Regions from separate parts of the Proteus sp. fly-1089 genome, predicted to be linked through region 1. Evidence: predicted binding sites of a transcription regulator. Region 1 holds the regulator's gene; the other holds the start of a gene.
The links. Region 1 encodes CRP, which controls carbon source genes, mostly activating them, when cyclic AMP is high. Its sites were predicted from a motif close to ATGTGANNNNNNTCACAT; they were not measured.
Positions count from the first base shown of each region.

Region 2: a site for CRP is predicted at 1,883-1,900, ahead of serA (phosphoglycerate dehydrogenase). Genes of this name have one in related genera too.

Region 1 covers NZ_JBEETS010000007.1:223,662-228,425, reverse strand. Annotated here, with positions in the region: gene ABN080_RS15350 (phosphoribulokinase) at 1-658, shown strand, start outside; gene ABN080_RS15345 (OsmC family protein) at 747-1,154, opposite strand; gene crp (cAMP-activated global transcriptional regulator CRP) at 1,468-2,100, shown strand; gene argD (bifunctional acetylornithine/succinyldiaminopimelate transaminase) at 2,197-3,411, opposite strand; gene ABN080_RS15330 (aminodeoxychorismate synthase component II) at 3,529-4,104, opposite strand; gene ppiA (peptidylprolyl isomerase A) at 4,479-4,764, opposite strand, start outside.
Region 2 covers NZ_JBEETS010000003.1:175,815-180,578, reverse strand. Annotated here, with positions in the region: gene ABN080_RS10030 (oxidative stress defense protein) at 1-28, shown strand, start outside; gene ABN080_RS10025 (LysR family transcriptional regulator ArgP) at 103-1,002, opposite strand; gene rpiA (ribose-5-phosphate isomerase RpiA) at 1,164-1,820, shown strand; gene serA (phosphoglycerate dehydrogenase) at 2,093-3,343, shown strand; gene ABN080_RS10010 (type I secretion system permease/ATPase) at 3,415-4,764, opposite strand, start outside.

The sequences.
Region 1 (4,764 bases):
TGAAGCAAATGATTTTAGCCTACTGAGTTCCACATTCAGCCACTATAGCGAAACAGGACAGGGCCAATCACGTAAATATTTACACTCTTATGATGAAGCGACGCCCTACAATCAATTACCAGGAACTTTTACACCATGGGAATCATTACCCAATAATACCGATGTACTCTTTTATGAAGGATTACACGGAGGTGTTGTCACTGATGAACATGATGTCGCACAGCATGTTGATTTATTAGTGGGTGTTGTCCCTATCGTTAACCTTGAGTGGATACAAAAACTTATCCGAGACACAACTGAACGGGGTCATTCACAAGAAGCCGTAAGAGATTCAGTGGTGCGCTCAATGGATGATTATATTAACTATATCATTCCGCAATTTTCGCGTACTCACATCAACTTTCAACGAGTCCCTACCGTCGATACATCAAACCCATTCTCAGCTAAAGCTATCCCAACTCTTGATGAAAGTTTTATTGTTATTCGCTTTAGAGGCTTAACTGATATTGATTTTCCTTATTTGCTGGCAATGTTGCATGGCTCATTTATGTCAACAATAAATACGATTGTGGTGCCTGGTGGAAAATTAGGATTAGCGATGGAATTAATTATGGCGCCATTAGTCAAAAAATTATTAAATGGCGAAAAGATCAGTTAACAAAAATAAACTCTATTTTTATAAAAATAATATCCCCTTATTTAAGGGATATTATTTCCTGATTAAAATTTATTTTAAAATATCAAATTTACTCAGTATCTTTTATTTCAAATGAATGTGTAATATTAGCTGCTTTTCCTAACATTAAAGAGACGGAACAATATTTTTCTGCAGATAATTGAACAGCTCGCTCAACAATTTTATCTGTGAGTTCTTTACCTGAAACAATAAAATGTAAATTGATATCAGTAAATAAACGAGGGGCTTCTTCGCGACGCTCTGATGTTAATTTTACTTCACAATCAGTGACTTGATGTCGCCCTTTGCGTAAAATACTAACGACATCAATCGCACTGCATCCCCCCGCAGCAATTAAGACCATTTCCATTGGGCTTGGTGCTTTATCGCCAGAGTTCCCATCCATCATTATTTGATGACCTGATGAAGACTCACCAACAAAAGATAAATCTTCAACCCACTTAACTCGTGCTTCCATTTATTTTCCCTCTAAACATGACAGAAACTAAAAGAGTACATTCTCATAATTCAACTAGCAATTAGCAAATAGGTTTATTATGCTGACTGCGTAAAACGAGACTTAATGCACTAATTGTGTTAAAAACAATATCTGCTTGATGATAGTGGTTAAGATCAATGCATTATTTTCTCATTTATTATAATCTACTCCATATTAACTTACCGTGTTCTCAGGAAGTTAATAGGTCAAGATAGGATTTTTAAGCACGCTGTCTCAAAAGGGAGTCCATCCGTTTTGAAAGGCTGCATTTAACGTACAGAGGATAACGCGAATGGTTCTCGGCAAGCCGCAAACAGACCCGACTCTTGAATGGTTTTTGTCACACTGCCATATTCACAAATATCCATCCAAGAGCACGCTGATCCACCAAGGTGAGAAAGCGGAAACACTTTATTATATTGTTAAAGGTTCCGTGGCTGTTCTTATTAAAGATGAAGAAGGGAAAGAAATGATCCTCTCCTACCTGAATCAGGGGGATTTCATCGGTGAACTTGGATTATTTGAAGAAGATCAAGAACGTAGTGCATGGGTTAGAGCAAAAACAGCCTGTGAAGTAGCAGAAATTTCCTATAAAAAATTCCGCCAATTAATTCAGGTTAACCCTGATATTCTGATGCGCCTGTCAGCTCAAATGGCGAACAGATTACAAACCACATCAGAAAAAGTAGGTAACCTTGCTTTCCTTGATGTAACAGGTCGTATTGCACAAACCTTACTAAACTTAGCAAAACAACCCGATGCTATGACGCATCCTGATGGCATGCAAATTAAAATTACACGTCAGGAAATCGGTCAAATCGTTGGTTGTTCACGCGAAACTGTAGGCCGTATTCTGAAAATGTTGGAAGATCAAAACCTGATCTCTGCACACGGTAAAACAATCGTCGTTTACGGGACTCGCTAAGTTTCCCCGCCCGAACAAACAATAGCCCGATACAAAGGGCTATTGATAAAAAGATCTGTATAAACCCCATTCTTGTGATGGGGTTTATAATAAGGACTATTCTTTTACAAACTCCGCAATAGCCGCTTTTAATGCTACCATTCCTTCTTGTAGCTCTTCTTGGGTAATAATTAATGATGGCGTAAAACGCATAACATCAGCGCCTGCATTTAACATCATTAAACCATGCTTTGCAGCTAATCCTAATAGTATTTTGGCTTTACCTTCATATTGTGGTGCGAGTTGTGCACCGATCAATAATCCTTGTCCACGGATTTGCGAAAAGACGTTGTAGGTTTGGTTTATTGCCGTGAGCTCATCTACAATCCATTGATAACGCTTTTCTACACCCTCAAGTACCTCAGGCGTATTAATTAAATCAAATGCGACATTGCCCACTGCACAAGCGAGTGGATTACCTCCATAAGTTGTACCATGAGTCCCTACACCCATTGCAGAAGCTATCTCATGTGTTGTTAACATCGCACTGAGAGGGAAACCACTTCCTAGTGCTTTTGCGGTTGTAATAATGTCTGGTATCACATCATAGTTCATATAAGCGAAAAGCTTACCTGTACGCCCCATACCTGTTTGTACTTCATCAAGAACAAGTAGTGCTTGATGCTTATCGCACAGCTCACGTAGCCCTCTCATAAACTCAGGTGTTGCCGCCGTTACGCCACCTTCACCTTGAACTGGTTCTAGTACAACGGCACAAGTGTGATCATCCATTACCGCTTTAACCGCATCTAAGTCATTAAAAGGAACGTGCACGATATCTGCAGGCTTAGGACCAAAACCATCTGCATATTTAGGCTGCCCACCGACAGATACTGTAAACAGAGTTCTGCCATGAAATGCATGATGAAAAGCAATAATTTTAGTTTTATAAGGACTATGGCGAGTGATGGCATAATGACGAGCCAATTTAAATGCGGCTTCATTCGCTTCTGCACCTGAATTAGCAAAAAAGACACGTTCCGCAAATGTGTTATCTATTAATTTTTGCGCTAAACGTAATGCAGGTTCATTAGTAAATATATTGCTAACATGCCAAAGCTGCTCACTTTGTTCTTTCAAGGCTTGATTAAGGCCAGGATGAGCATGCCCCAGTGCTAAAACAGCAATACCACCAGCAAAATCAATATACGATTTTCCCTGCTGATCCCAAACACGGCTACCCATTCCTTTGACAGGAATAAACTCTGCGGGTGAATAAATTGGCAACATTACTTGATCGTAAGTTGCCCGGTTGATACTTTGCTTTGTCATTACCCCACCTGATCGTTATTCATATTCAATATGAAAATATAATCACTAAATATGAATAAAAAATCAAATGTGGTTTTGTATAAAAAGGTGTTATTTCGCTATTTAAATACTATCCTATTAATATTTAAGAAAATTATTTAATAACTCATGCCCTTGTTCACTTAAAATACTTTCTGGGTGAAATTGAACCCCTTCAATTGGAAGTGTACGATGGCGAATTCCCATAATTTCATCAACATTTCCATCATGTTGGCTCCATGCCGTTACTTCAAAAGGCACTGGTAGCGTCGTAGCATCTATCACTAAAGAGTGATAGCGCGTTACACTTAAAGGGCGATTAAGTCCTTTAAAAACACCTTGTTGGTTATGATGTATCAATGAATTTTTACCATGCATAACTTCTCGTGCTCTGATAACAGATGCACCAAAAGCTTGTCCTATTGCTTGATGTCCAAGACAAACGCCAAGAATAGGGATTTCACCGGCAAACCGCTGTATAGCCTCAAGAGAGATCCCTGCTTCATCAGGAGTACAAGGTCCTGGCGAGATAACAAGATGTGCTGGCATCATCTTTTCTATCTCTTTAAGGTCAATCTCATCGTTACGCTTAACAACAACCTCAGCACCCAATTCACAGAAATACTGATAGAGGTTGTAGGTAAACGAGTCGTAATTATCAATAAGTAACAGCATATTAGCCTATCCGACTGATTTTCTTATCATTATCTATTTTATTACTATTTTAAAGCGAGTGTATATTTGCCAAAATAGCTCGTTGTTTAACCGACTTGGGTACAACAAAGCCGATTATCATAGCACAGGTATAAAATATGAATAGTAAGCAAGAAAATCTGCTGATTTATTGCGCAATAACAATAATGACGGTAATTGATGATGAATACAGTGATTAATAGTGTAATGAATACTTATTGCAGGAGATCACACGAAAAAACAGACGATAAAAAATATTTTTTTCGTACTAAAAATCCCGGAATGAATACTTCCATTCCGGTTTATATGCATTTTATCTTATTAGAATACGTAAATATCCTATCCTAATAATGCGTTTATTCTTTTACGACTTCAGCAGATAAAATAGTAACCGTTTTTACTGGCACATTTTGGTAAGGACCGATATTGCGGGTTTGTGCTTGTGAAATTTTATCAACCACATCCATACCCTTTACAACTTTACCAAATACGGCATAACCAAAATCACGTTGCCCGTGATCTAAAAAGGCATTATCAGCCACATTAATAAAGAATTGGCTGGTTGCACTATCTTTATCCGACGTACGTGCCATAGCAATAGAGCCTTTTACATTACGTAACCCATTATCTGCTTCATTTTTA
Region 2 (4,764 bases), on a different contig from region 1:
TGTTTTTGAACTAAAACGCACTAAATAATCATGTTACGGTAAAAATAAAATAGGCTTCTCAGAGAAGCCTATTTTTTGTGTTAAAAGATGATAATAGTCGTGTTACTCTTCACTTTGTTTTAAAACCTTACGGCCAAAATCAATCAGTGCATCTGTCACTTTTCTCATCGTTCTACTTTCTGGTGCAAAACGGTGCCAATAAAGCATACGTCGCTGGCAAAGTCCCGGAGTTAAATCAACCAACTCTCCACTCTTTAACTCATTAGCAATTTGTAGATGAGGGATCATGCAACATGTTGAACCTTGTTTTGCTAATTGCACAAATGCTTCAGAAGAATTAACAATATGGCAAGGCACGCTGCCTGGAGATAAACCAAAGTTTTGCTGTAAAAATGCCTGATGCATATCATCAAGATGGTCAAATGCAACTGCAGGGGCTTTTAATAACGACGACTTAGTGACGCCATTTGCAAAATAACGCTGAGCAAAATCAGGAGAGGCTACAAATAGATAATCAAGAGCGCCTAATTGATCAACAAGGCAACTTGGTAATGCTTGTGGCTGAATACTGATTGCACCAACTACTTCGCCTCGTCTTAAGCGTTCTTGTGTTCGCGTTTCATCTTCAACTTGTATATTAAGCCGAATAGGCAGTTGTGTTAAAACTGGATGCAAAGCAGGTAATAACCACGTTGCCAAACTATCAGCATTTACCGCCAAAGAGAGTAAAAGCGGTGTGGAGCCACTATTTTCATCACCTAACCATTGTTCTTCAAGTAATTCTACTTGATGCAATAATGCCAATAGTTTTTGCCCTTGCTCTGTGGGTTGAGGGGGAACAGTACGCACTAATAGTGGTTGGCCGAATAAGTTTTCTAATTGTTTAATACGCTGTGAAACGGCAGATTGTGTAATACATAACTTTTGTGCTGCTCTTTCAAAACCACGTTCGCGAATGACGGCATCAAGGGCTTGTAATGCTCGATAATCAGGGCGTTTCATTAACAGACTCTCTTTGATTTTATATTCTGTTGCTTACTATGCCATATTTTTTGTTGTAATGAGTTAAAATGTTGCTTCTCAGTTTTTGATGTGTCTCGTGCTAGTTTTGAATGCAATATGCTATTCTTAGTCCATTAACGTGATAAATAAGGTTTTTTTAAATGACTCAGGATGAATTGAAAAAAGCAGTAGGTTGGGCGGCGCTTGAATATGTAAAACCCGGTACTATCGTGGGAGTTGGAACAGGTTCCACAGCTTCTCATTTTATTGACGCATTAGCGACAATGAAAGGTCAAATTGAAGGTACGGTTTCAAGTTCAGAAGCATCAACAGCAAAACTAAAAAGTTACGGCATTCCTGTTTTTGACTGCAATGAGGTCGATTCTTTAGATATCTATGTTGATGGTGCTGATGAAATCAACCACCAGATGCAAATGATCAAAGGTGGCGGTGCTGCATTAACGCGAGAAAAAATTATTGCAGGTGTGGCAAAAACATTTATCTGTATTGTTGATGAATCTAAACAAGTCGATGTATTAGGTAAATTCCCACTGCCTGTTGAAGTTATTCCGATGGCGCGCTCTTATGTAGCTCGTGAATTAGTTAAATTGGGTGGCTTGCCTGAATATCGTGAGAACGTGGTAACAGATAATGGAAACGTTATTTTAGACGTTCATAACTTAACAATTCTTAACCCTATTGAACTGGAAAATAAAATTAACAGTATTCCTGGTGTAGTTACAGTAGGATTATTTGCTAATCGTGGTGCAAATGTTGTTTTAATGGGAACGTCTGAAGGCGTTAAAACGATTAAGTAAGATGACTAAAAAGAGGTGGCTATGGCGACCTCTTTTTAAAATTATTTTAGAAACTGCAAATTCAGTGATATATATCACACCATAGTTATATCTCTCTTTAAAATCCTGCCTTTTTCAAAGTCAAAATCATTTTACTCGGTAGAAAATCGCTTTCTTTATTGCTTATTCTGTCATCACTGCAATCGGTTGTATTGCCACAAACTCTATTTTTGTTATGTTGTTGAGACAGGATTTTGTTTTTCATTAAATGTAACAACGATAGGGCTGGGTAAATGGTCAAAGTATCTTTGGAAAAAGAAAAGATAAAGTTTCTACTCCTTGAAGGTGTGCACCAAAGTGCAGTAGAAAATTTAAGAGCGGCGGGTTATACCAATATTGAATATCACAAAGGTGCGTTATCGGACGAAGAATTAAAAGAAGCTATCCGTGATGCACGTTTTGTTGGTCTTCGTTCCCGCACTCATTTAACAGAAGAAATTTTTGCAGCCGCTGAAAAATTAGTTGCTGTAGGATGCTTCTGTATTGGGACCAATCAGGTTGATTTAGATGCGGCCTCTCGTCGCGGTATCCCTGTTTTCAATGCGCCTTTCTCAAACACTCGTTCCGTGGCTGAGATGGTGCTAGGTGAATTACTGTTATTACTGCGCCGTATTCCGGAAGCAAACGCGAAAGCCCATCGTGGTGTTTGGGATAAGCAAGCTAAAGGCTGTTTTGAAGCGCGTGGTAAAAAACTGGGTATTATTGGTTATGGTCATATTGGTACACAGTTAGGTATTTTGGCTGAAAGCGTGGGTTTAGATGTTTATTTCTATGATATTGAAAACAAACTGCCACTGGGTAATGCAACACAAATTCGTCATCTGTCTGAACTATTGAATATGTGTGATATTGTCAGCTTACATGTACCAGAAACACCATCAACAAAGAATATGATCGGTCATGAAGAAATTCAGCGCATGAAACCAGGTTCAATTCTTATCAATGCCTCTCGCGGTACTGTGGTTGATATTCCTGCATTAGCACAAGCGTTAGAATCAAAACATTTATCTGGTGCTGCCGTTGACGTGTTCCCATCAGAGCCTGGTGCAAATAACGATCCTAACGATCCGTTTGTCTCTGAACTTATTAAATTCGATAATGTGATATTAACGCCACATATCGGTGGTTCAACACAAGAAGCGCAAGAAAATATTGGTTATGAAGTTGCAGGTAAATTAGCTAAATATTCAGATAATGGCTCAACGCTATCTGCGGTTAACTTCCCTGAAGTTTCATTACCAAGCCACGGCGATGATGTAAACCGTTTACTGCATATTCATGAAAACCGCCCTGGTATGATGAATAGTATCAATAATGTGTTTACTGAACAAAACATCAACGTGGCAGCTCAATTCCTGCGAACTTCAGGCAATGTAGGTTATGTTGTGATTGATATTACAACTCAAACTAAGGCTCAAGCAGAGTTAGTCTTGCAACAAATCAAAGCATTACCAGGTACTATTCGTGCTCGTATGCTGTACTAATTATTGATGTAATTATCAGTAATATATTAAAGGCTCGGTATTTCGAGCCTTTTTTGTTTCTTTAAACATTATTATTGAACTTGCTGTTTCCATAATTGGTAATAAAGCGCTCTATTTTCAAGCAAATCCGAATGAGTTCCTTCTTCCAATACTCGTCCTTTATCTATGACATAAATATAATCCGTATACACTAATGTATTGAGACGGTGTGCAATGCTAATTACGGTTCTATTTTTACAAATCTGAGGTAAACTTGCCAAAACTTGTGCTTCAGAGATGTAATCTAATGCTGATGTGGCTTCATCTAAAATAAGAATACGTGGATTTGTTAATAAAGCTCTTGCCAGTGCAATACGTTGGCGTTGGCCTCCTGATAAGTTAGTCCCTCTCTCTCCGACTTGAGTGTTAAATCCCAAAGGAAGTTGCTCAATAAACTCTAGAGCACCTGCAAGTTGGCATGCTTCTATTAATTCTTTTTCACTTGCATTGGGTTTTGATAAACGAATATTTTCGACAATAGAACCACTAAATAAAAAACTTTCTTGTAGAACAATGCTAATACTTTGGCGTAATGAGAGAGGATCGGCGATAGCCAAATCCATGCCATCAATATAAATTTGTCCTTGTTGAGGAGTATAGAGACGTTGAATTAAACGCGTAACGGTACTTTTTCCTGAGCCAGAGCGACCTGTAATACCAATAAATTGGCCAGCAGGAATAGAGAACGAGAGTGATTCAATAACATCTGGCGTATGGTAGGTATAACGAAAATAGACATTTGAAAAATCAATACGACCTATGATTTTGGGCACTGTTACTAATCCATTATATTGGTGTTCTGTCGGTGTATTTAAAATCTCACCAATACGACGTAGAGAAATCGTTGCTTGTTGAAAATCTTGCCAGCATTGCGCTAAACGTAAAATAGGCTGTGTGATATGTGCAGTAAAGAGATTAAATGCAATAAGTTCACCCACTGTTATTTGTGTATTAATAATTAAATTAACACCTTGCCACAAAATAATCGCTGTTGTGATTTTATGAATGATAAATATAAGTTGTTGAGCTAATAAATTTTTTTTAGTTGCTGAAAATCGTTTGTTAATCTGATCGGCAATTTTATATTGCCATTTATCGATAAAAAGATTTTCTGTTGCTGTAATTTTTATGGTTTCAATACCAGTAATTGTTTCGGTTAATAAACTGGTAGTATCAGCATTAGCTTGATATTCCTGCTCAACCCAATAACGAATAATAGGGCCAAGGATCAGCCAAAGTGTAAAATAAAGAACTAATGCACCTAACGTTATCCAAGTTAGTGGTACAGAATAAGTAAACATCACAGAAATAAATACAATAATAAAAATGAGGTCGAGCACTAACATCAATGCGGAACCAGTAATAAATTGACGAATATGTGA